One region of the Cellulomonas sp. P4_H4 genome, then DNA from elsewhere that is predicted to be linked to it. Evidence: predicted binding sites of a transcription regulator. Region 1 holds the regulator's gene; the other holds the start of a gene.
The links. The regulator LexA, encoded in region 1, represses DNA repair genes until DNA is damaged. The targets are predictions, from matches to a motif close to TCGAACANNTGTTCGA.
Positions count from the first base shown of each region.

Region 1 (11,829 bases):
CCGCCCATCACGCCCACGCGCTCACCGTCGAGGTCCGGGGCGTCGAGCGCCGCTCCGAGCAGCGCCAGCACGTCCTCGGTGTCGACCTCCCCGAACGCACCCTGCAGCACCCGGCCGTGCGCCGCGCCGTAGCCCGACGACCCGCGGGGGTTGCCGTAGACCACCGCGTACCCGGCCTGCGCGAGCACCTGCACCTCGTCGAAGACGGCGTGCGTGTACTGCGAGAAAGGTCCTCCGTGGATCATCAGGATGGTCGGGTGGGGTCCCTCGCCGTCCGGGCGCACGACCCACCCGTGCACCGGGTAGCCGTCCGAGGACCGGGCCTCGACCTCCACCGGGACACGCAGGTGCCCGGTCGCACGGAGATCGGCCGAGAAGTCCGAGCGAGGCGTCGCGCGACCACCTGAGGGATCGACGACGAGGACGTCGCCCGCCGACGTCGGCATCGCGGCAGTCGCGACGATGAGTCCACCACCGCAGGCGGCTCCCGAGACGACGACCTCTCCCTCGAGCAGGGTGCGTTGCGTCCCGTCGGCGCCGACCCGGAGCAGATGGACAGTGCCGCGGACCTCGGACGCCACGAGCGCATCACCCTCGTGCTCGACGAGCACGCTGGTGAGCAGGTCGACCGACTCGGCGTCGGTCAGCCGCTCCGGACGCGCGGGCGACTGGTCGAGCGCAGCTCGGTACAGGCCGACCTGGGCCGCGATGAAGTCGCGTCCGGAGGCACTCAAGTCGCTCGCGAGCAGCCAGACGTGCGCGCCGTCGGCGGACGGCAGAACCGCCTCGACGCCCAGGGTGGAGCCGGCGTCGGCGTCATTGAGCGGGATGGGCGGACGCGGATCGCCGACAGGGTGCGCGTCGACCAGGACGGCGTCCTGACGCAGGTCACGCTCGCGGTCAGCGTGGCGCGCACTGACAGCGACGAGCGCCTTGCCCGACGCGAGCCATCGTGCGCCCGACACACCGATGCTCCCTGCCGTGAGCGGTCGCGACACCGGCAGGTCGTCGCCGCTCTGCGGTCCGACCGGCACGTCGACGACGAACACGTGCTGCGGTCGGTCGCGCACGAACCCGACCCCGTCGGCGCGGTACTGCAGCTCCGTGATGTGCCGCGGCGGCTCCGACCCCGGCTGACCGTCCGGCTCGTACCGGCCCTGCTCGGGGACTCGGGCCACGTACGCGAGGCGGGTCCCGTCGGGCGAGAAGCGTGGCGCGCCCGCACCGAGAGGAGCGTCGGTGAGCTTGACCGGTTCACCGCCGGCCGACTCGACGAGGTACACCTGCGGCTTGCCCTGCGGCTCCGCTCGCAGGAACGCGACCCAGCGGCCGTCGGGCGAGACGTCCGGGGCCGTGTCGCGATGGCCACGGGTCAGCGGCCGGGGCGTGCGCGACTCAGCGAGCTCGACCGTCCAGAGTCCGCCCGTGTACTCGTCGTCGGACAGGCGTGGACGGACAACCGAGACGATGGCCCGCGTCCCGTCCGGGAGGACCGCCGGGGCGCCGGGGACCTGCAACAGCTCGATGTCGGTGGGAAGCACGAGACGAACCTATGCTGCGACGCCGACAGGCGACGCGACCGACGCGGTGGGTCAGTCGTGCCTCGCCGGTTCTGCCGGGGCATCGCCTGCCTCTGCAGCGACGTCGTCCGTGTCCGTCTCCGTCTCGTGCTCGGCGCGCAGCACGGTGATCGCCGCCTCGAAGTCCTCGAGCGAGTCGAACGCCTGGTAGACCGACGCGAACCGGAGGTAGGCGACCTCGTCGAGCTCGCGGAGCGGGCCGAGGATCGCCAGGCCGATCTCGTACGCGTCGATCTCCGCCGAGCCGGCGCTGCGCAGCGTCTCCTCGACCTTCTGCGCGAGCAGTGCCAGGTCGTCCTCGCTCACGGGCCTTCCCTGGCACGCCTTGCGGACGCCGCCCGCGATCTTCTCGCGGGAGAAGGGCTCCGTGGCGCCTGACCGCTTCACGACCGACAGGCTCGCCGTCTCCACCGTCGTGAAGCGACGGTTGCAGCTCGGGCACTGGCGTCGGCGGCGGATGGTCGAGCCGTCGTCCGAGGTCCGCGAGTCGACGACCCGCGAGTCCGGGTTGCGGCAGAACGGACAGTGCACCGGATCCCCTTCGAGTGCGTGACGCCGGACAGTCGGCGCGGCGTCGTCAACGCCCCCGTGACGGTAGGCCAGCGACCGGCCCGTCGCAAGGCGCCCGCACGTGCACCGATCCAGTGCCGAGCGGTGGCCCCCGGCGTGGCGAGGGCGGCCGCCGTCGTGGCGACCGCCCTCGCGGGGACGCCCCCGTCCCCAGTTCACGGGCCGACTCGCCTCGGCACCGCGCGTGCTGCGGTCGGCACGACGGCCCAGCCGTCCACACCCCGCACCTCTTCGGCAAGCCCCCCAGCCTGCTTAGTGAGGTAAGGCTAACCTAGTCCAGGAGCGCCGCTACTGACAACCCACACGCGCATGGATAAACTCCCTGGCCGTCGTGCCTCCGCGCTCCACATCGGCGGCCGATCAGTCGACGGGGACGACGATCACCTGACCGGCCATGAGGCCGGCATCGGGCAGCTCGTTCAGGCGCACCAGATCGAACACGACATCCCGCACGTCTTCGCCCGGTCCGGCGATGTCGGCGGCGATCTGCCACATCGTTTCCCCGGACTGGACGACGTGGCGCTCGACCTGCTGCGCGGACACCGGACCATCGGCCGCGGCGCGGCTCGTCACGAGGACTGCGGCCGCGACCATCACGATCGCCATGAACCACAGCGCGACACGGCCACGCGCGGTCAGGTGCAGACCAGCGAGCCCGCGAGACCCGGCGCGCGGCGGGGCCGTCACGCTCGACCGTGCCACCCGGGACGGCCCGTCGACCGACCCGCTGCCCGTCACGGCCGGGCGCGGCGTCACGACGGGGCGCGAGGACGAGATGGTGGCGCGAAGTGTCGCGCGGGCAGTCGTTCCCGGCAGCGCCGGTGCCATTGCCATCGTCGTCATGGTGTCCCTCGTCCTCGCTCGTGCCGGGCGGATCCCGGCGATGCTGCTGTCGAACAGGTGTTCGTCGTACGTCTGTACGATGTCTATCAGCATCCGCCGACACTTGTCGAGACACGATCGAACAGATGTTTGATCTTCGTGCTCGGGTTCCCTAGGGTGGCGGTGCAGAGCAAGCGCACCACGAGCCACTGACACGGCCGTCGGCGGGGCCACCCGGATCGCTCCGGAGCACCGTGTCGCCGCAGGTCAGGGGCACGGACGGCGGGAGCGACACAACGGCGGAGCCCACGGCCGCCCGACAGAGGAGGAGCGCAGTGACGGACTCACCGGACACGTCCCAGCCCGACAAGCCCGACAGCGCCAACGCGGACGCAGAGACCGACCTGGCGACCGTCCACGCCCTCCCCGACAGCGCTCCCGGGCCAGACGGTCTGACTGCGCGCCAGCGGCTCGTGCTCGACACGATCCGCTCGTCGGTCGAGTCCCGCGGCTACCCGCCGAGCATGCGCGAGATCGGTGAGGCCGTCGGCCTGACGAGCCCGTCGAGCGTCAAGCACCAGCTCACCGCGCTCGAGCGCAAGGGCTACCTGCGACGCGACCCCAACCGTCCGCGCGCGATCGAGGTCGTGCACCAGGACGACTCCCGCGGCGTCGGCACGTGGACCGCTCCGGACGGGAGCCGCGAGGCGTTCCCGGACCACGCGGACGGCGAGCGGATGCCGGCACCGTCCTACGTCCCGGTCGTCGGTCGGATCGCCGCCGGCGGGCCGATCCTGGCGGACCAGGTGGTCGAGGACGTGTTCCCGCTCCCCCGTCAGCTCGTCGGCGACGGCGACCTGTTCCTGCTCAAGGTCGTCGGCGACTCGATGGTCGATGCCGCGATCTGCGACGGCGACTGGGTCGTCGTCCGTCGCCAGCCGGTGGCGGAGCAGGGCGAGATCGTCGCAGCCATGATCGACGGCGAGGCCACGGTCAAGACGCTCAAGCGGATCGACGGCCACGTGTGGCTCATGCCGCACAACCCCGCGTACCAGCCGATCCCCGGCGACGAGTCGACCATCCTCGGCCGCGTCGTCAGCGTGCTGCGCAGCCTCTGACGCGAGCCGGGTGCACTCCGGTGCACCCGGCCGTCGGGCTGCGACACGTCCCGAGACGGTCCACTCTGGACACGCTGGCGGACGCAACGCGCGACGCCGAACCCGACCGCCGATCCAGAGGAGCAGCTGATGCCAGGGCGTCTACCCGACCCCGGCCCGCGTGCGAAGGCCGCGATGGCCGCCGCGGCTCGAGGCGACGAGTTGCCGACGAACGACGTCGCGCCCAGCACGACGAGCGACGCCGGTGAGCGTCGCCCTTCCGGCGCCTACGAGCAGTGGACGGTCGAGGAGCTGCAGCACCGCGCGGCGGAGCTCGGGATCCAGGGCCGTTCGACGATGCGCAAGGACGAGCTGGTCGCCGCTCTGCGCAAGCGCTGACGGCTAGAAGCCGAACTGCCGGGCAACCTCCCGCACGGCGTCCGCCGACCGGCGCAGGCCCCACAGCTCGTCGTCCGACAACGGGATCGGCAGTCGTTCCCCCACTCCGTCAGCCCCGACGATCGCCGGTACCGACAAGCACACGTCGTTGATCCCGTAGTAGTCGGTGAGCAGCGACGACACAGGCAGCACGCGGCCCTCGTCCTTGAGGATCGCCTCGATGATCCGCGAGCCCGCCAGCGCGATCGCGTAGTTCGTGGCGCCCTTGCCCTCGATGATCCGGTAGGCCGACTCGACGACCTCCCGCGTGATGTCTTCCCGGTCCTGCCTCGTCAAGGGGCCGTGGCCACCCTGCCCTGCCCACTCGAGCAGCGGGACCGAGCCGATGCTGGCCGAGCCCCAGAGCGGGAGCTCGCTGTCCCCGTGCTCACCGGCGATGTAGGCGTGGACGTTCTGCACCGCGACGCCTGTGTGCTGCGAGATGAGATAGCGCAGTCGCGACGAGTCGAGGACGGTTCCGGAGCCGAAGAGCTGGGTCGACGAGAGCCCCGAGACCTGGAGCGCGGCGTAGGTCACCACGTCGACGGGGTTGGTCACCATCACGTACACCGCATCGGGCGCGACCTGTACAAGTTTCGGCAGCACCGCCTTTACGACCGCGATCGTCGCTCCGGCGAGCTCGATCCGGGACTGACCGGGCTTCTGCTTCGCCCCGGCGGTGAACATGACGACGTCGGCATCGGCGCACACGGAGATGTCGTCCGACCCGATCACCTGGGCCATCGGCATGAACTGGACACCGTGCCCCAGGTCGAGGACCTCTGCCTGCACCTTGGCTGCGTCGATGTCGTACAGCGCGACCGTGCGCGCGGCGCCCCGCAGCAGGGCCGCGTACGCCATGGTCGACCCGACCGCTCCAGCGCCGACGATCGCGAGCTTCGTGCCTCGCGCGGACCGCGAATGGTGCAGTCCGAGGTCTTCCACGTCCAGGCTCTCGGTCACGTAGCGGCCGCCCTCTCGCGGGAGTCAGATGCCGACGGGTCGTCGGGGAGTTCGAGGCTAACCCGTCCCCGTGAGTCGGCGCAGTGCGGCGACTGCGACGGAGCGGTCCGTCGTCCTCCAGAACTCCGGGAGGGACTTGGTCAGGAACGGCGCGTACCGGGCGGTGGCCAGCCGCGGATCGAGGACCGCCACGACGCCACGGTCGCTGCTGGTGCGGATCAGCCGGCCCGCGCCCTGCGCCAGCAGGAGGGCGGCGTGCGTCGCCGAGACGGCGAGGAAGCCGTTCCCGCCGGCCTTCTCGACGGCGTCCGAGCGCGCCGACTGCACAGGGTCGTCGGGGCGCGGGAACGGGATCCGGTCGATGAGGACGAGCGTGCACGTGCTTCCCGGCACGTCGACGCCCTGCCACAGCGAGAGGGTCCCGAACAGGCAGGTGGCCTCGTCGGCGATGAACTGGGAGACCAGCGTGGGGAGCTGGTCGTCACCCTGCACGAGGATCGGCACGTCGAGGCGTTCGCGCATCGCGGTGGCCGCGGCGGTGGCCGCTCGGCGCGACGAGAACAGCCCCAGCGTCCGACCGCCGGCAGCGGTGATCAGCTCGGCGATCTCGTCGAGCTGCGCGTCGGTCGCCGGCTCACGTCCCGGGGGCGGCAGGTGCCGGGCGAGGTAGAGGATCCCCTGCTTCGGGTAGTCGAACGGGCTGCCCACGTCCAGGCCGTGCCACGGCACCGCGGACGGCGGGGCGGGCGTGTCGTCGTCGAGCGAGGACGGCCCTACGGCCGCGGCGTCGGGCCGCACCTCGAGCCCGACCGCACGGGCGATGGGGTCGAAGGAGCCACCCAGCTCGAGCGTCGCCGAGGTCAGCACGCCGGATCGGCCCGCCAGCAGGTGCGTCCGGATCAGTCCGTTCACCGCGAGGGGCGCCGCGTAGAGCCGCGTCGAGACGTTCCCGCGACGATCCTCCGAGCGCGCGCACCACAGGACCGTGTGCTTGGTGTCCTCGGGGTCGGCCGCCATGCGGTCCGCGACCTCGAACAGAGCGAGCATCGTCGCCTGCGCCATCTTGAGCCCGGCCTCGGGCGGGGCCTTCGGGCCGGAGTCGGGCTTGAGGGCGCTGAGCAGCGCGCGCGTCGCGTCACGGACGGCAGCGACCGCGTCGCGGGCGGCAGGTGGCAGCCCGTCACGGAACCGCGCCTCCGGGAGCGTGACGAGGACGCCCGCCAGCGCCTGGCTGGCCGAGTCGAGGTCGGTGCTCGGGATGCCGCCGTGCCGGCGCGCGAGCCGGGACGCGTGCTCGATGACGGCGACCGACAGCTCAGACGTCGCCTGCGCGGTCACGCGGTCGGTCAGCTCGTGCGCCTCGTCGACGACGAGCACCTGGTGCTCCGGCAGCACGTTCGGCGACCCGGACGCAGCGATCCCGAGCATCGCGTGGTTGGTCACGACGACGTCGGCCTCCCGGGACGCCGCCTTGGCCTTCTCCGGGAAGCACTCCGTGAGCATCGGGCAGCGCGTGCCGAGGCACTCCAGGGACGCCACGGACACCTGGCGCCACGCCCGGTCGGTGACGCCAGGCACGAGGTCGTCACGGTCGCCCGTCTCGGTCTCCTCGGCCCACTCGCGCAGCCGGATCACCTGCGCACCCAGGTCCTTGGAGCCGCCCGCAGACGGGTGCTCGGCGGCGCCCGCGTGCTCACCCAGGTCGAACAACGTGGGTGCGTCGTCCTCCGGGTAGCCACCGGCGACCTTGTGCACGCAGACGTAGTTGTGCCAGCCCTTGAGCAGCGCGATCGTCGGCTTGCGCGGCAGGTGCGGTTCCAGGGCCTTCGCGACGAGCGGCAGGTCGCGGGCCATGATCTGGCGCTGGAGCGCGAGCGTGGCGGTCGAGACGATCACGTGCTCGTCCTCGAGGACCGCGTGCCGGACGGCCGGCACGAGGTAGCCGAGCGACTTGCCGGTGCCCGTGCCCGCCTGGACGAGCAGGTGCTCGCCCTTGTCGATCGCCTCGGCGACCGCGACCGCCATCTGGTGCTGACCGTCGCGACGAGCGCCACCGCCGAGCGCGGCTACCGCTGCGTCGAGGAGGTCCTCGACAGAGGGGTCGGTGTCCGGCACCGCGTCAGCCTAGTGGCGCGCAGCCGCCTCGAGCTCCGCCGCGAGACCGGCGTCGACGCGTGCGCGGATGGCCGTGCCGTGGGCGGTGTGCTCCTCGGCCTGGATGTCGCCGTGCTCGTGCACCCGGCTGATCAGGTCGCCGCGGTCGTACGGCACCACGAGGTCGACGCTCACACCGGGCCGTGGCAGCTGGTCGGCCACCAGGGCCTGCAGCTCCTCGATGCCCTCGCCGCTGTGCGCGGACACGACGATCGAGTGCACCTCGCGCGAGCGCAGGCGCGCGATCGTCTCGGGCGTGGCCAGGTCGGCCTTGTTGAGGACGATGATCTCGGGCACGTCCATGGCACCCGGGATGTCTGCGAACACGTGCCGGACGGCCGCGATCTGGCCCTCGGGGTCAGGGTGCGACGCGTCGACGACGTGCAGGATCAGGTCGGCGTCGGCGACCTCCTCCAGCGTCGAGCGGAACGCCTCGACGAGCTGGTGCGGGAGCGAACGGACGAAGCCGACGGTGTCTGCGAGCGTGTAGATGCGCCCGTCGATCGTCTCGGCGCGTCGCACGGTCGGGTCCAGCGTCGCGAACAGCGCGTTCTCGACGAGCACGCCGGCGTTGGTCAGGCGGTTGAGCAGCGACGACTTGCCCGCGTTGGTGTAGCCGGCGATCGCGACCGACGGGATCGCGTTCTTCTTGCGCGAGGCGCGCTTGGTGAGCCGCGCGGGCTCCATCGCGGCGATCTCACGGCGCAGCTTGGCCATGCGGTTGCGGATGCGTCGGCGGTCGAGCTCGATCTTCGTCTCGCCGGGGCCGCGTGAGCCCATGCCCGCCGCGGCGCCGCCGACCTGGCCACCGGCCTGCCGGGACATCGAGTCGCCCCACCCGCGCAGGCGCGGCAGGAGGTACTCGAGCTGCGCGAGCTCGACCTGAGCCTTGCCCTCCCGCGACTTGGCGTGCTGGGCGAAGATGTCGAGGATCAGGGCGGTCCGGTCGACCACCTTGACACGCACGATGTCCTCGAGCGCTCGGCGCTGGGACGGTGCGAGCTCGCCGTCGATCACGACGGTGTCCGCGCCGACGGCCCCCACGAGGGCCGCCAGCTCGGCGGCCTTTCCCGAGCCGAGGTACGTGCCGGGATCCGGCTTCGCGCGGCGCTGGAGCAGTCCGTCGAGCACCTCGGAGCCGGCGGTCTCGGCGAGCGCCGCCAGCTCGCGCAGGGAGATCTCGGCGTCGGTCACGGTTCCCGAGCCCCAGACGCCCACGAGCACGACCTTCTCCAGGCGGAGCTGCCGGTACTCGACCTCGGTGACGTCCTCGAGCTCGGTCGAGAGGTTCGCCACCCGGCGCAACGACGTGCGCTCCTCGAGCTCGAGCTGGTCGCCGTCGTACGACGAGTGGACCGTCACACCTGCCTGGAGCGCGGTCCCTGCCCTGGCGAGCACACGGGCCACGACGTCGTCGGCCACGTCCTGCGCGGACCTGGGCACCGGGGTGTCCTGCGTCTCGCGGGTGGTGTGCTGCGGGTCGTTCACGCGGTTCCTCTTCTCGTCGCCTGCACCCAGGGTCCCACGCGACCGCCGCACGGCCGAGGCATTTCGCTGCGGGCCGATCCGGGCGCGGGTCGAAGGTCGGTAGGGTCGGCGCCGTGAGCCAGCACGACCACTACTTCACCGCCCAGCCCGCGTCCGCCGACGAGCGCCGGGTGCTGCGCGTCCACCTCGCGGGCCGGGACCTCGAGGTGGAGACCGCGGGCGGCATCTTCTCCCCCGACCACGTGGACCTCGGCACCCGGGTGCTGCTCGACCACGCGCCCGCGGCGCCCGCTGCGGGCGACCTGCTCGACCTGGGCTGCGGCTGGGGACCCATAGCCCTGACGCTCGCGCTGGAGTCGCCCGGTGCCCGGGTGTGGGCCGTGGACGTCAACGAGCGCGCGCTCGACCTCGTACGGCGCAACGCCGAGCGGGTGGGCGTCGCCAACGTCCACGCGGTGCGTCCCGACGAGGTCCCCGACGACGTGACGTTCGCCGCGATCTGGTCCAACCCGCCGATCCGCGTCGGCAAGGCGGCCCTGCACGAGCTCCTGCTGCGCTGGCTGCCGCGGCTCGCGGACGGCGGGGAGGCGCAGCTGGTCGTCGGGAAGAACCTCGGCGCGGACTCGTTGCAGCGCTGGCTCGCCGACGCACTCCCGGTCACGGTGGAGCGCACCGCGAGCGCGAAGGGGTTCCGCGTCCTGAGGGTGTCGTGAGCGTCGACACCGCGGCCGAGTGGCGTCGGCTCCGCAGCACGACGTGGAGCATGTGCGTCCTGATCTTCCTGGTCGCGTTCGAGGCGTTCGCGGTGACCACGGTGATGCCGACGGTGTCCGACGCCCTCGACGGCACCTCCCTGTACGCGTTCGCGTTCGCGGGTCCGCTGGCCACGGGCGTGATCGGGATGGTGGTGGCGGGGACCTGGTGCGACAGGCACGGCCCGCGTGCACCCCTGTCGCTGGCCGTCGTCCTGTTCGCGGCCGGTCTCGTGGTCGCCGGGCTCGCGCCGACCATGTGGGTCCTGGTGCTCGGGCGGCTCCTGCAGGGCCTGGGCGGTGGTGCGATGACCGTCGCGCTGTACGTGATCGTCGCGCGGCTCTACCCGGCCCTGCTGCACCCGCGCGTGTTCGCCGGGTTCTCGGCCGCCTGGGTGCTGCCGTCGATGGTCGGCCCGTTCGCGGCGGGAGCGGTCGCGCAGCATCTCGGGTGGCGCTGGGTGTTCGTCGGTGTCGCCGTCCTGGTGGTCCCGGTATCGCTCGTCCTCATGCCTGCGGTCCGCTCGATCGGCGCGCCCGAGACACCAGCCGAGGCTGCTCGCCGCGGCCGGCTCGCGTGGGCGACGCTCGCCGCGGCCGCCGTCCTCGGTCTCAACCTCGCCGTCTACGTCCGCCTGCCCTGGTCGGTGGTCGTGGCTGCACTCATGGCACTGGCGGCGGTCGTGGCTCTGCGTCCGCTCGTGCCCACCGGCACGCTCCGGGGTGCCCGGGGGTTGCCCGCCGTCATCGCGACCCGCGCACTGGTCGCCGGGGGCTTCTCCGGCGCCGAGGTCTACCTGCCGTACGTGCTCACGGACCGCTACGGGTACTCGCCCACGACCGCAGGCATCGCGCTGACGTTCGGCGCCGTCGCCTGGGCGGGGACGTCCTGGGTGCAGGGTCGGCTCGGTGAGCGGCTGCCCAGCCGACGCGCCATCGTTCTCGGCGCGGCACTGCTCGTCGTCGCCGTCTCGGGCGTGACGCTCGTCGTGGCCGCGCATCTGCCGCCCGCCCTCGCGATCGGGAGCTGGACGGTCGCAGGCGCCGGCATGGGGCTGATCTACGCGCGGCTCACCGTTCTCGTGCTGGCCTACTCGTCGCCCGGCAGCCAGGGCACGCACAGCTCGGCACTGTCCATCGCGGACTCGATCGGCGCCGCGCTCGCACTGGCGCTCACCGGCCTCGCGTTCACGACCGCGCTCGCGGCCGTCGCGGGGCCCGACGTGCCGTTCACGGCCAGCCTCGTGGTCGCCCTCGTGTTCGCGTGCGGGGCGGCGATCGTCGCTCCGCGCGTGGGGGCGCGTCAGGCCGAGGTGACCGCCGACGAGGCCGCGGCGAGCGCACTGCGGACCTGAGCCAACGTCGGGACGCCCGCGGCGCGACGCACGACCGCCCCGGTGGCGTCGAGGACCAGGACGGTCGGCGTGACGTCGATGCCCAGCCGCTCGCCGAGCGCCGTGTGGTCGGCGACGTCGAGGTCGAGGTACGCGACGGCGTCAGAGGTCGCGACGGCACGCTGGACCACGTGCCTGGTCGTCCGGCAGGGCGCGCAGAACGTGCTGGAGAACTGCACGATCGTCGCGCGCTCCCCCAGGACGATGCCCAGCTCGTCGGCGGTCAGCCTCATCGCAGGGCAGAGAGGTCGACGTCGGCCGTCGCGACGAGGAGCGCGGGGCCGGCGAGCTCGACGTTGCCGCTCGGCAGGACCGTCACGCGCACCGTCCCTCCCGGAACCTCCACGAGCCACACGTCGGGTGCCCCGGGGCCGGCCCACGTCCGGACCGCCAGCGCCGCGGCGCAGGCACCGGTGCCGCACGACCGCGTCTCCCCGACGCCGCGCTCGTGCACGCGCATGCGGACGCGACCCCGCAACGTGCCGTCCTCGGCGCGGTCCTCGCCCAGGGGGACGACGAGCTCCACGTTGATGCCGTTCGGGGGTACAGGGGTGACGGCAGGTGCGCGGGT
Region 1 is NZ_JBFUKL010000008.1:58,013-69,841, reverse strand. It holds gene AC1DPN_RS18495 (S9 family peptidase) at 1-1,541, opposite strand, end outside; gene nrdR (transcriptional regulator NrdR) at 1,593-2,111, opposite strand; gene AC1DPN_RS18485 (LysM peptidoglycan-binding domain-containing protein) at 2,511-2,984, opposite strand; gene lexA (transcriptional repressor LexA) at 3,377-4,090, shown strand; gene AC1DPN_RS18475 (Rho termination factor N-terminal domain-containing protein) at 4,220-4,468, shown strand; gene AC1DPN_RS18470 (L-lactate dehydrogenase) at 4,472-5,470, opposite strand; gene AC1DPN_RS18465 (ATP-dependent DNA helicase) at 5,528-7,585, opposite strand; gene hflX (GTPase HflX) at 7,595-9,112, opposite strand; gene AC1DPN_RS18455 (class I SAM-dependent methyltransferase) at 9,226-9,825, shown strand; gene AC1DPN_RS18450 (MFS transporter) at 9,822-11,219, shown strand; gene AC1DPN_RS18445 (thioredoxin family protein) at 11,168-11,491, opposite strand; gene dapF (diaminopimelate epimerase) at 11,488-11,829, opposite strand, start outside.

Region 2 (11,829 bases), on a different contig from region 1:
ATCTTCTGGCCGCTGGAGCACGCCGCGCAGATGGTCAACTTCTACCGTCAGCGCTACGAGCACTACGGGCACGGGCAGGCCGACCAGGCGATCGTCGGCCTCGGCGGGCAGGTGTTCATGCGCAAGAACTCGCAGGACGCCGTCCGTGAGTTCCGGCCCTACTTCGACAACGCGCCCGTCTACGGGCACGGTCCGTCGATGGAGGACTTCGTGCGCGACACCCCGCTGACCGTGGGCAGCCCGCAGGAGGTCATCGACCGGTACGGGAAGTTCCGTGACCAGGTGGGCCACTACCAGCGTCAGATGTTCCTCATGGACCACGCGGGTCTCCCGCTGAAGACCGTGCTGGAGCAGATCGACATCCTCGCGACCGAGGTCGTCCCGGTGCTCCGCGCCGAGGCCGAGTCGGCCCGTCCCGCCCACGTGCCGGCCGATCCGCCGTCGCACGCCGCACGGGTGGCCGCGGCGCGTGCTGCGGGTACCGTGCACGAGCAGGTCGTTGCCGAGGACACCTTCACGGGCCTCCGGGCCGAGGACTCGCTGCAGTCATGAACTCTGCTTATCTCACAGACCGTTCCGGGAAGGCACGCACAATGAACGACCGCTCGATCGTCGTCATCTCGGCGGGGCTCTCCCAGCCCTCGTCGACGCGTCTGCTGGCCGACCGCCTCGCCGACGCCACCGTCACCGAGCTCGCCGCCCGAGGGGTCACGGCGCACGTCGAGTACGTCGAGCTCCGCGACATCGCCCACGAGGTCGTCAACATGACCCTCACGAGCTTCGCGTCCGGCCCGCTCACCGACGTGATCGAGAAGGTCACCGCGGCCGACGGCGTCATCGCCGTCACGCCGATCTTCTCGGCCTCCTACTCCGGGCTGTTCAAGTCGTTCGTCGACATCCTCGACAAGGACGCTCTCGTCGGACGTCCCGTGCTCGTCGGTGCGACCGGCGGTACCGGGCGACACTCGCTCGCCCTCGAGTACGCGCTGCGGCCACTGTTTGCCTACCTGCGCGCCGATGTCGCCGGCACGGCCGTGTTCGCGGCCACCGACGACTGGGCGGACGGTGGCGGCGACGACGTGAACCCGCTCCCCGCCCGCATCCGCCGGGCCGGCCGCGAGCTGGCCGAGATGGTCGCCGACCGCGAGCCGTCCGCGGCCGTCGGGCTGTACGACGCGGTGCCGTCCTTCGAGCAGATGTTCGGCGGGACGTCGTAGCTCGCTCGGCGGGCCGGTCGAGCGCCAGCGCACAACGAGGGCGGGGAGCCGTGGCTTCCCGCCCTCGTCGTTTGGCTGCCCGTGCACCCGGGCCGGTCGTGCCCCGGCCGTGCACAGGCGACTTCGGGGGACTCGATCTCTCTGTGCGTGTCCGGCTACTGCGGCCCGAGCGTGAACGCCGTGCCGGTCGCTCCCGGCTCGACGTCGAGGCGCTGGTCAGCCAGCGTCACGGACGCCTCCGGGTCCACGTACACGCGACTCGTACCGTCCGTCACCACATCATCACCCGGGAGCGGCTCGGGCACGAGCGCAAGCTCGAAGCCCCCCGCCTCCTGCTGGGCGATGCGCAGGCCCCCGGTCTCGTCGGGAAGACCCGCCTTGCTCGTCAGGGTGTGGACTGTCGTGCGTGCGCTGTCGGTCAGGGTGAGCACGTGGCTCTCCTTCCATGGACGACTTCTGGCACCTCCACCGTCCCCACGACCGGCCGACGACCGCAACCCGGGGTCCGCTGGGCGAGACCTCACCGGTCCAACGGTCGCGAGCCCGCCTGAACGGCTCTACCCTCCGCACCATGCCCCTGCCGATGTGGGTGACGCGAGTGAACCTGCGGGTGGCGAACCCCGTGATCGGCATGCTCTCGGACGACCTGCCGCCCCTCGCGACGCTGCACCACGTGGGCCGAACGAGCGGCCGCCGGTTCCGCACGCCGATCATGGCGTTCCCGTCGCCGGACCACCGTCGGATCACCATCGCCCTCACCTACGGCCCGCAGGTGCAGTGGCTGCGCAACATCGAGGCCGGTCGACCCGCCCGGCTCGTGCGCCGTCGCCGGGTGCTCGCCCTGTCCGATCCCGTGCGTCTGCACGGCGCCGAGGGCGCCCGGTCGGTACCGCGCTGGACACGTCTCGCGCTGCGCGCGCTGGGCACCGACGAGTTCGTGTCGCTGCAGGCCGACGATCCGTACCATCGGCGCTAGGAGGTGGCGAGATGCCGCGCACGGGCTATCCGGCGACGACCGTCGAGGAGTACCTCACCGCCGTCCCCGCGCCCGCGGGCGCCGCACTCCGCGTGGTGCTGGACCGGCTCGTCGCGGTCGTGCCCGAGGCCGGGCAGACCATCTCCTACCAGGTGCCGACGGTCACTTACCGCGGCAAGCCCTTGATGGCGCTGTCGGTCGCCGCGTCGCACTGCAGCCTGCATCTCATGAGCCCACCGCTGGCGCGCTCGCTCGCCGGGACGCTGCCCGAGGGGCGGCTGTCGGGCGCCACCCTGCACTTCCCGGCCGACGCGCCGCTCGGCGAGGAGACGGTCCGGCGGATCGCCCTCCTGCGGATGGCCGAGGTCGACGCGCGACTCGACGCTCGATGACAGAGAGCCCGTCGTCGCCGGCACCTCCGCCGTCGTCGGCCGTCCCGGAGGCGTCCGTGCCCGCGACGTCCCCACCTGCACCCTTCGTGCCCATCGCCTCCGTTCCCCGGCCCTCCGTACCCGCCACCTCCTCCGCGCCGCACGGCGTGCACATGGGCGGGCGGTGGCGCCGAGCCATGCGAGCACTCACCGAGCCGCCACCGCCCGGCGTCATCGAGGAGCCCGGCGAGCTGCCGACCGTCCCCGCCGACCTCGTCCCGCTGCTCCGCGAGCTCGGAGGTGCGCTGCTCTCGTCGGGCCAGTCGGTCATGGACACCGAGCAGCAGATCGGCGACATCGCGCAGGCGTACGGCGCCGACCAGGTGCGCACCCTCGTCCTGCCGACCGGTGTGTTCATCCACATCGAGACGGCGCACGGGCCTGAGAGCGACTTCACCGGTCCCGACACCGAGCAGACCCTTCCCCTGCACCAGATCGGCGCCGTCGACCGGCTGGTCCGCGAGCTGTCGACCGGTTCGGCGGACCTCGCCGAGTCGCGCGTCCGGCTACGGCAGATCCTCGCGACGCCACCCCACTACGGGCCGCTCGCCGTGGTGCTCGGGCACGCGTTGCTGACCGTCGGCTTCGGGCTGATCCTCTACCCCGCGATCAACGCTCTGCCGGTCTACGCCGTGATGGGCGCGCTCGTCGGCGTCCTGCGCCTGCTCGCCGACCGGTGGCCGACCTTGTCCACCGCCCTCCCCGTCGTCGCGGCCTTCCTGGTCAGCCTCGCGACGATCACGATCGTCGCGCCGGCCCTCGACACCGACCCCATCCGCCTGCTCGCTCCGCCCCTGGTCAGCTTCCTGCCCGGTGCCGTGCTGACCGTGGCCGCCATGGAGCTCACCAGCAACCAGGTCATCGCGGGCGCGTCGCGACTCGTCTACGGGATCGCCCAGCTGATGCTGCTCGCGTTCGGGGTGGTCGCCGCCGTCACCGTCGCGGGACCGTTCTCCACCGAGAGCACCTCTCCCCTGCTCGGGTCCTGGGCCGCATGGGTCGGGGTCCTGTTCGTCGCGGTCGGGCACCGGTACTTCTCGTCGCCGCCCCGCGGGTCGTTCTGGTGGCTTCTGCTCGCCCTCTACGCCGCCTTCGCCGCCCAGACCATCGGCCTGCTCCTGCTCTCGCCGCAGCTCTCGGGGTTCGTCGGCGGGCTCGTCCTCGTGCCTGTCTCGCAGGCCATCCAGCGTGCGCGCACCGGTCCGCCCGCGATCGTGACGATGCTGCCCGCGTTCTGGCTCCTCCTGCCCGGAGCCCTCGGGTTCCGCGGCGTGTCCGAGCTGGCGACCGGCGTCGACGCCGGGGTCACCGACGTCATCGACACCGTGCTCGCGCTCTTCTCCATCGCGCTCGGCGTCATCGTCGGGACGGCGCTGACCCGCGACGCCCGACGCGTGGGCCGCGCCGTCGTCCGGGCAGTGACCCCGCCGGCGTAGTGCCGGCGACGTGCGTCGACGCCTGTTGCGTGTCGCGTCGCGCCTCGAAGCGCATGTCGCGGCGATGCGCGACTGGGCGATGCGCGTGACGTAGCGATGCGCGTGCCGTAGCGCCACGTTGAGCGTGGCGTGGCGTAGCGGCTTCGAAGCGCGTGGCGCGTGGCCCGTGGCCTTGCGGCTTGATGCGTGCTGGGAGCCCACTCACCGCAACCTCAGACCGACCCCCGGCGGTCGTCCACGATTCCCGACGACACGGTCGTTCCCGCCCACAGCCCCGTGTCCGTGCACCCTCCGTCTCCTAGACCGTCCCCCGGCGGTCGTCCACGATTCCCGACGACACGGTCGTTCCCGCCCACAGCCCCGTGTCCGTGCACCCTTCCGCGCAGTGCATGCCGCACGTCGGGCACACCCACAGGGTGTGATGACGATCCACCGTGCAGCCACAGGTGACGAACCGTTCCGACGGCCTGCCTGGCCCGCTCGTGGTCCACCGGTGCCCGGCCGGGCACCCCGCGGGCGGCACCCGCACCCACCCTCGTGACGTCCGTTGCCACTTCGACCAGTCGATCTCCCGGACCATCGCGCCAGTCCGTTCTCGCGTTCGCGCGCACTTGTCCACAGATGTTCCGGCGGGCGGTCGCGTGTCAGAGGTCAATCGTACACTTGTTCGAATGACGGAGTTCGGCCAGTCGGTCGACCGATCCGTTCGGCGAGACACAGGAGGTGCCCATGGATGGCGTCAACGCTTCGCCATTGTCCGTCGCGGTGTCGGCGTCGTTGCCGTCATCCCCCGCGTCCGGTGCGTCGTGGGTCGAGCTGGCAGGGCTGCTCAACGGTGTCGATCTGGCCGGGTTGCTCGCGCGCGTTGATCTTGCGGCGTTGTCGGGCGCTGAGGTCATCGAGGTCGTGCAGAGGCTCGAGCAGCTCATCCGTGCCGCACAAGCGGCTCAAGCGGTCGCCGTCGCGGACCTGGAGCGGCGTCGGCCCGAGCACCCGAGCCCGGTACCTGACGAGCTCGCGTGCGCACTCGTCACCACCCGTCGGTCCGCGGAGATGCTGTTCGTGCGCGCGTCCCTGGCCACCTCACGCCCAGCGGTACTCGCGGCGTGGGCCGGCGGCCTGCTGGATGCGCGCAAGGTCGATCTGCTGCTCAACGAAGCCCTCGCTGCCGCTCCAGCAGATCAGGCCGCCGTGATTGAGGTAGGGATCGAGGCGGCGTCGCGGATGACCGGGCCCCAGCTCGCCCGGCACGTGCGAGCTGCGGTTCTGGCCATCAATCCCGCCGCGGCGGACGAACGCCACCTGGTCGCTCGGGAGGACCGGTCGGTGTCGCTGACCCCTGCCGTGGACGGGATGGCATGGCTGTCGGCGTACCTGCCCGCCCCCGACGCCGTGATGGCGTTCACGGTGATCGACGCGTTGGCAGGAACCACAAAGGTCGACGGTGACGACCGGTCGGTGGACCAACGGCGTGCGGACGCACTCAGCGACGTGTTCACCGGGATCCTGCACCGGCAGGCAACCCCAGACGGAGAGCCGTTGCCGCGCCGTCACGGACAAGCCGTCACCGTCGGGGTCACCGTCGCCGCCACCACCCTGGCCGGCGTGGACGAGAACCCCGGGTTCTTGGACTCCCACGGCCCGATCCCCGCCCAGCTCGCCCGCGAGCTCGCCCAGGACGGGAGCTGGCGACGCCTGCTCACCGACCCGGCCACCGGGCTGGTGCGCGAAACGGGCACGGTGGTCTACAAGCCTGGAGCGGACCTGACTCGCACGGTCATCGCCCGGGACGTGACCTGCACCTTTCCGGGGTGTCGCGCACCGGCGATCCGCTGCGACCTGGACCACATCGTCCCGTTCACCTCGGACCGACCCGCCCATGAGCAGACCTGCGAGGCGAACCTTCACGCCCTGTGCCGCCATCACCATCAGGCGAAGACGAAGAAGCGGTGGAAGGTGCACCGCGACCCGACCACCGGGGTGACGTCCTGGACGAGCGAACACGGCATCACCTACTACCGAGACCCCGTGCCGATCCTTCTCGCGCCCTCAGCGCTGACCGCTCACCCTGGCGCCAACCCGCACGGCGGCGGTGCCACGTTCGACCACCCACCACCCTTCTAGATGGGTCTCCCGACGAGGCGTGTCTCCGAACGCGACTCGGTGTCGTCGCTCCCGCCGCGGCCGACGTGTGTGGGTGGCGCGCGCTTGGATGGGTGGATGGACGAGGACGATGCGCGGCGGCTCGCGCTGGCTCTGCCCGAGGTGTCGGAGCGGCAGAGCTGGGGGCAGCCCGCCTGGTTCCATCGCAACCTTGTCGGTCGGATGTGGGACGACGAGCGGCTGACGGTGCGGGTGGAGGACGACGGGGAGCGGTTGGCGCTCGTGGAGCAGGTGCCCGCGCTGTACTCGACGACCGACCATCACGCCGGCACGAACCTGGTGCTGATCTCGCTCGCCACGGTCGACGCGGAGACGCTCGAGGCGCACCTCGCCGAGTCGTGGTGGTGGGCCGCCCCACCCGTCCTGCGCAAGCGCTACCCGCACCTCGGCCCGACGGACGGGGCCTGATCGCGTCGCGATCGCCGGTCCGCGGCAACGGCGGTGCCTCCGCCCGGCCTGCGCCAGTGCCAGGGCTGCCGCCAGCGGCGGCCGGGGTCGGGGCTTGGGTCGCGGGCCAAGGCCGAGGCTGGGGCTGGGGCTGGGGCTAGGGCTGGGGCTGGGGCTGTGCAGGGTCGGGCTGGGGCTGTGCAGGGTCGGGCTGGGGCTGTGCAGGGTCGGGCCGGAGCCAGTTCCGGCGCCGGGGCCCGGGTCGGGCGGGTGCGTTGCCTATGGCTGAGGCAGCGCAGCGATGCGTTGGGCTGCTCTCGGGAGGACTTCCTCGCCGACCCGGTAGGCCTCCTCGACGTGGGGCCAGCCGGACAGGATGAACTCGTCGAAGCCCGCGGCGGCGAGCTCGGCAAGACGGTCGGCGACCTCGTCGTGGCTCCCTACCAGGGCGGTGCCGGCACCCTCGCGCAGGAGGCCGATGCCCGCCCAGAGGTTCGGCCCGACCTGCTGGTCGTAGGCGGACGGTCCGAGTCCGCGAGAGAGGCTGTTCATGCGCGCCTGGCCGACGGACTCCAGGGTGGCGAACCGCGCCTGAGCCTGGGCGAGGGCCTCGGGGTCCATGCCGGCGAGGAGGCGGTCCGCCTCGGCCCAGGCCTCGTCGGCGGTGTCGCGCGAGATGACGTGGAGCCGGACACCGAACCGGGGAGCGCGGCCGAGCACGGCGGCGGCTGCGCGCACCCGGGTCAGGCGCTCCACCAGTGCCGGGAGCGGCTCGCCCCACGCGAGGTAGACGTCAGCATGCTGGGCCGCGACAACCTCCGCGGCCGGTGACGCACCCCCGAAGTAGATGTCGGGCCGCTGAGCCTGCAGCGACGGGAAGCCGCCGCCGTCGACGGTGTAGTGCGCGCCGTCGTGCGAGAGCCGGGTCGGACCCCATAGGCCCTCGAACACCTCGAGGAACTCCGCGGTCCGCGCGTACCGCTCGTCGTGGCTCAGGGTGTCGCCGTACGCCCGCTGCTCGGCCGGGTCTCCACCGGTCACGATGTTGACCGCGAGCCGCCCACCCGAGAGCCGCTGGAAGCTCGCGGCCTGCTGCGCGGCGAGCGTGGGGAGCAGAAAGCCCGGGCGGAACGCGACGAGGAACCGGAGTCGCTCGGTCAGCGGCAGGAGCGCGGCCGTCGTGATCCAGGCGTCCTCGCACGCCGAACCGGTAGGCGTCAGGACCGCATCGAACCCCGACTGCTCCGCGGCCCGGGCGATCTGCCCGAGGTAGGCGAGCGACGCCGGGCGCGTCAGCACCCGCCGCGCGACGCCGGCCGCGGCGACCACGTTGGCCACGTGCCGGCCGTCGCCGTTGGTGGGGAGGAACCAGTGGAAGGAGCTCATGTCGCCTGTCCGGGATCTCGTCGGGAGGAGCATGCTCGCCCCGAGGCCGCGGCGGGACAAGCGCGTGGTGGCGGCGTCTCACGGCTCGGATGCCTGCGGAGGTCCAGCCCTCGCGGGTCACGGCGGCGAGAGGTGCCCGCCGTGCCCATGTTGGTGACGACGGCCCTAGGTTGGGCAGGTGAGCGACATGGCGAGCGGTGCGGTTTCGACAGGCGAGCCGGACTGGGTGCGGCACGCGATCTGGTGGCACACGTACCCGCTGGGCTTCGTGGGGGCCCATCCCCAGACGGGTCCGGTGGGCGCGTCGCCCGACGAGCACCGCCTGCTGCGGATGACCCGCTGGTTCGACCACGCGATCGCGACCGGGGTGTCGGGCGTCGCGCTGGGACCGGTGTTCGCGTCGGAGACGCACGGGTACGACACCGTCGACCACCTGCGGATCGACCCGCGGCTCGGCACGGACGACGACTTCGACGCGCTCGTCGAGGAGGCGCACGCGCGCGGGCTCAAGGTGCTGCTCGACGGCGTGTTCAACCACGTCGGGCGCGGCTCGCAGATCGCGCGGCGGTCGGTCGAGGCGGCTGAGGGCAGGTCCGACGACGAGGTCTGGCTGCGGCGGGTCGAGGGCGGCGGCCCGACGGACTTCGTCAGCTTCGAAGGGCACGACGCGCTCGCGACGCTCGACCACGAGCACCCGTCGGTCGTCGACTACGTCGTCCGCGTCATGAACCACTGGCTCGACCGTGGCGCGGACGGGTGGCGGCTCGACGCGGCGTACGCGGTGCCGACGAGCTTCTGGGCCCAGGTGCTGCCGCGCGTGCGCGCTGAGCACCCGGATGCGTGGATCGTCGCCGAGGTGATCCACGGCGACTACGCCGAGTTCGTGCGGGAGTCGGGCGTCGACTCGGTGACGCAGTACGAGCTCTGGAAGGCGATCTGGAGCTCCGTGAACGAGGTCAACCTCTGGGAGCTGGCCTGGTCGCTCACGCGGCACGACGAGTTCCTCGACGCCTTCGTCCCGATGACCTTCGTCGGCAACCACGACGTCACGCGCATCGCGAGCAAGATCGAGGACGACCGTCACCTGCCGCACGCGCTGGTGGTCCTGCTCACGGTCGGCGGGACACCTTCGATCTACGCGGGCGACGAGCTCGGCTACCTCGGCGTGAAGGAGGAGCGGCTGGGGGGCGACGACGCGGTGCGGCCGGAGTTCGCCGCGGACGGCCCCGAGGAGAACGACGAGCGGGCCGCGTCGATCCTTCGTCTGCACCAGGACCTGATCGGGCTCCGACGCCGGCACCCGTGGCTCCACGAGGCCCGGACGACGCAGGTCGAGCTGGCGAACGAACGGTTCGCTTACGAGGTCCGCAACGGTGACGACGCCCTCGTCGTTGCCCTCAACCTGGCCGACGACGGATACGCGCTGCCGTCGGGCGACGTGCTGCTGGCGAGCCACGACGGCACGGTCGGGCCGCACGGGTGGGCGATCGTCGCCCCGTAGGGGATGAACCACGAGGTAGCGCACGAACGGGTGGCCGATCGTCGCGCTCCAGGAACGGCCACGCCCACGAGGCGTGGCGAAGCAAAGCGCGGGTGGCGCACCGACGCAGCTGCGGTGCGCCACCCGGGCAGTCACCAGCCGGAGGGGGCCGGCGGCACGACGACCGGCGGACGGTCGTCGCACGTGATGGTGTTCGGCAGCTCCCAGGCAGCGAACCACGGACCCGTGGTGCCGCCTCCGTCGTTGCCGCCGAGGTCGATCGACGACCACTCGGACCCTGCGGGCGTGAAGTGGAACGTGCCGCAGTTGTTGATGCCGACGGCACCGACGTTGCGAGCGTCCACGTTCTCGAACGTCGCGGAACCGGCGACCCGCGCGCTGAGCACCGAGGTACCGGTGCCGTCGACGCGGATGTCCTTGAAGTGCACGTTGGTGATCGAGTACAGGTCCTTCACGGGCCAGTCCGCCACCAGCATGATCGCGTTGTAGGTGTTGTCGAGGAAGTGGTCGCCGACCACCTGGATGTCCGCGTCGATGTTCTTCTCGAGCGCGTAGAACCAGATCGCCCCGAGCCCGATGTTCCAGTTGAGCTCGAAGGTCCCCGACCGGACCGTGGTGTTGTCGGTGATCCACAGGTGCCCGGCGAACGCCTCGGCGCCGAAGCGGGAGCCGACCTGGATCGCCGAGCCCTCGCGCAGCGGGTCGGCGATCAGGTTGCCGGACACCGTGTTGTCGGTGCCGCCGTAGATCGCGACGCCGTTGGCCAGCGTCGGCGTCTGGATCGTGTTGTGGTCGAACGTGTTGCCGGCGTTCGTCGTGTGCTCGGACCACATGGCCAGGCCGTCGTCGCCGGTGTTCCGGACGAAGGTGTTGCGCACGGACGAGCCGGTGACGCCGGTGTGGAAGTTCACGCCGTCGGCGATCTGGTCGACGATGATCGAGTTGCTGATCGCCACGTCGTCCATCGGCCCGTCGAGCCAGATGCCGACCTTGGTGTGCTGGATGTACAGGCCGTCGACGGTCGAGTCGCTCAGTGCTCCGCCGATGCCGTTGACCTGGTCGGTGTCGATGCGTTCGCGCACGTCACCGCGGATGGTGAACCCCGACAGGTGCACGTTGTGGCTGCCGCCGACGGACGCGTCCTTGCCGTAGAAGCCGACACCGGTGTGCACGGAGCCGTCGGGGGCGGGCGTCGCGAGCGCGACCTCCTTGCCGCGGATGACCGTGTACCAGCTGCCCGCGCCGATGATCGTGACGTCGTCGACGATGATGTGCCGATTCACCTGGAAGACGCCCGGCGGCACGTAGACCGGCAGGTGCGCCTTCTTGGCGAACGCGATCGCCTTGTCGAACGCGGCCGCCGAGTCGCGTCGACCGAGCGGGTCGGCGCCGAAGAGCAGTACGTTCGCGGCCTTGAGCTTGACGACCGGCAGGCCGACCTTCTCGGAGTCGAGCAGGTCGACGACGGTCCAGGCGACGCCCGCGGGAGCGGTCAGCCGGACCACGGAGCCGGCCTTGTACGTGGCACCGAGCAGGACGCGCTGCTCGTCGTAGAAGTGCATGGGGCGGAACGGCGTCGTGATGACGGGCGTCGGGGTGGTGGCGGCCGGCACGCAGCCGCACTCCGTGATCCACCAGTCGGGGTGCAGCAGGCCCGCGTTCGGGTCGTTGGAGAACGGGTACTGGTTGTACAGGTACGAGTACTGCGAGGTCAGCGGGGCGTTCGCGGCACGGGCGCCGTTCACGGTGATCGGCATCGATGCGGTCAGCCCGCCACCGTTCGGAGCGTCGGGCAGCGCGTAGCGGACGGTCAGCGCGTTCGCGGCCTGGGGCAGCGTGAACTCGACGTACTGCCCGGGTGTGAGCTTGACCGCGGTGCGGCCCGACGCCTCCGCGGCGAGCGTGTACGGGGTGCGGTCGGGGCCGATCCTGGTGCCGTTGGTGACCGCGTTCTCGGCCTCCTGCTCGACGAAGCCGACGTCGGCGCCCCGGCCGGCGACGAGCGACGGGTCGAGCGCGGCACGTGTGACGGGGGTGGGGACGGGCGTCGGTGAGGCCGGGTGCGCCGAGGCGCTCGTCGCGGGGACGACGAGGGCGAGGGCGAGGGTGGTGAGCAGGACGGGGAGCCGAGAACGACGAACGGTGTTCCGCACGGGAGCGCCTCCTTGCGCAGCCGGGACGGCGTCGGGCAGGGGGAGCCGCGCCGCATGACGGGACACACCGTAGGTACTGGACGATATGTGAGACAAGACCGAATCGTGAATTGCAAAAACTTACGCTTATGACGCAAGTAGATGCGTATACAGCCGGTGAACGCACGTGGGATCAGCGG
Region 2 is NZ_JBFUKL010000001.1:461,800-473,628, reverse strand. It holds gene AC1DPN_RS02415 (LLM class flavin-dependent oxidoreductase) at 1-552, shown strand, start outside; gene AC1DPN_RS02410 (CE1759 family FMN reductase) at 594-1,217, shown strand; gene AC1DPN_RS02405 (adhesin) at 1,373-1,648, opposite strand; gene AC1DPN_RS02400 (PNPOx family protein) at 1,789-2,193, shown strand; gene AC1DPN_RS02395 (iron chaperone) at 2,205-2,585, shown strand; gene AC1DPN_RS02390 (threonine/serine exporter family protein) at 2,762-4,060, shown strand; gene AC1DPN_RS02385 (HNH endonuclease signature motif containing protein) at 4,790-6,184, shown strand; gene AC1DPN_RS02380 (MmcQ/YjbR family DNA-binding protein) at 6,281-6,631, shown strand; gene AC1DPN_RS02375 (LLM class flavin-dependent oxidoreductase) at 6,890-7,996, opposite strand; gene AC1DPN_RS02370 (alpha-amylase family glycosyl hydrolase) at 8,184-9,497, shown strand; gene AC1DPN_RS02365 (glycosyl hydrolase family 28-related protein) at 9,629-11,650, opposite strand.
Region 2: the regulator LexA is predicted to act here: its motif matches at 4,716-4,731, upstream of AC1DPN_RS02385 (HNH endonuclease signature motif containing protein).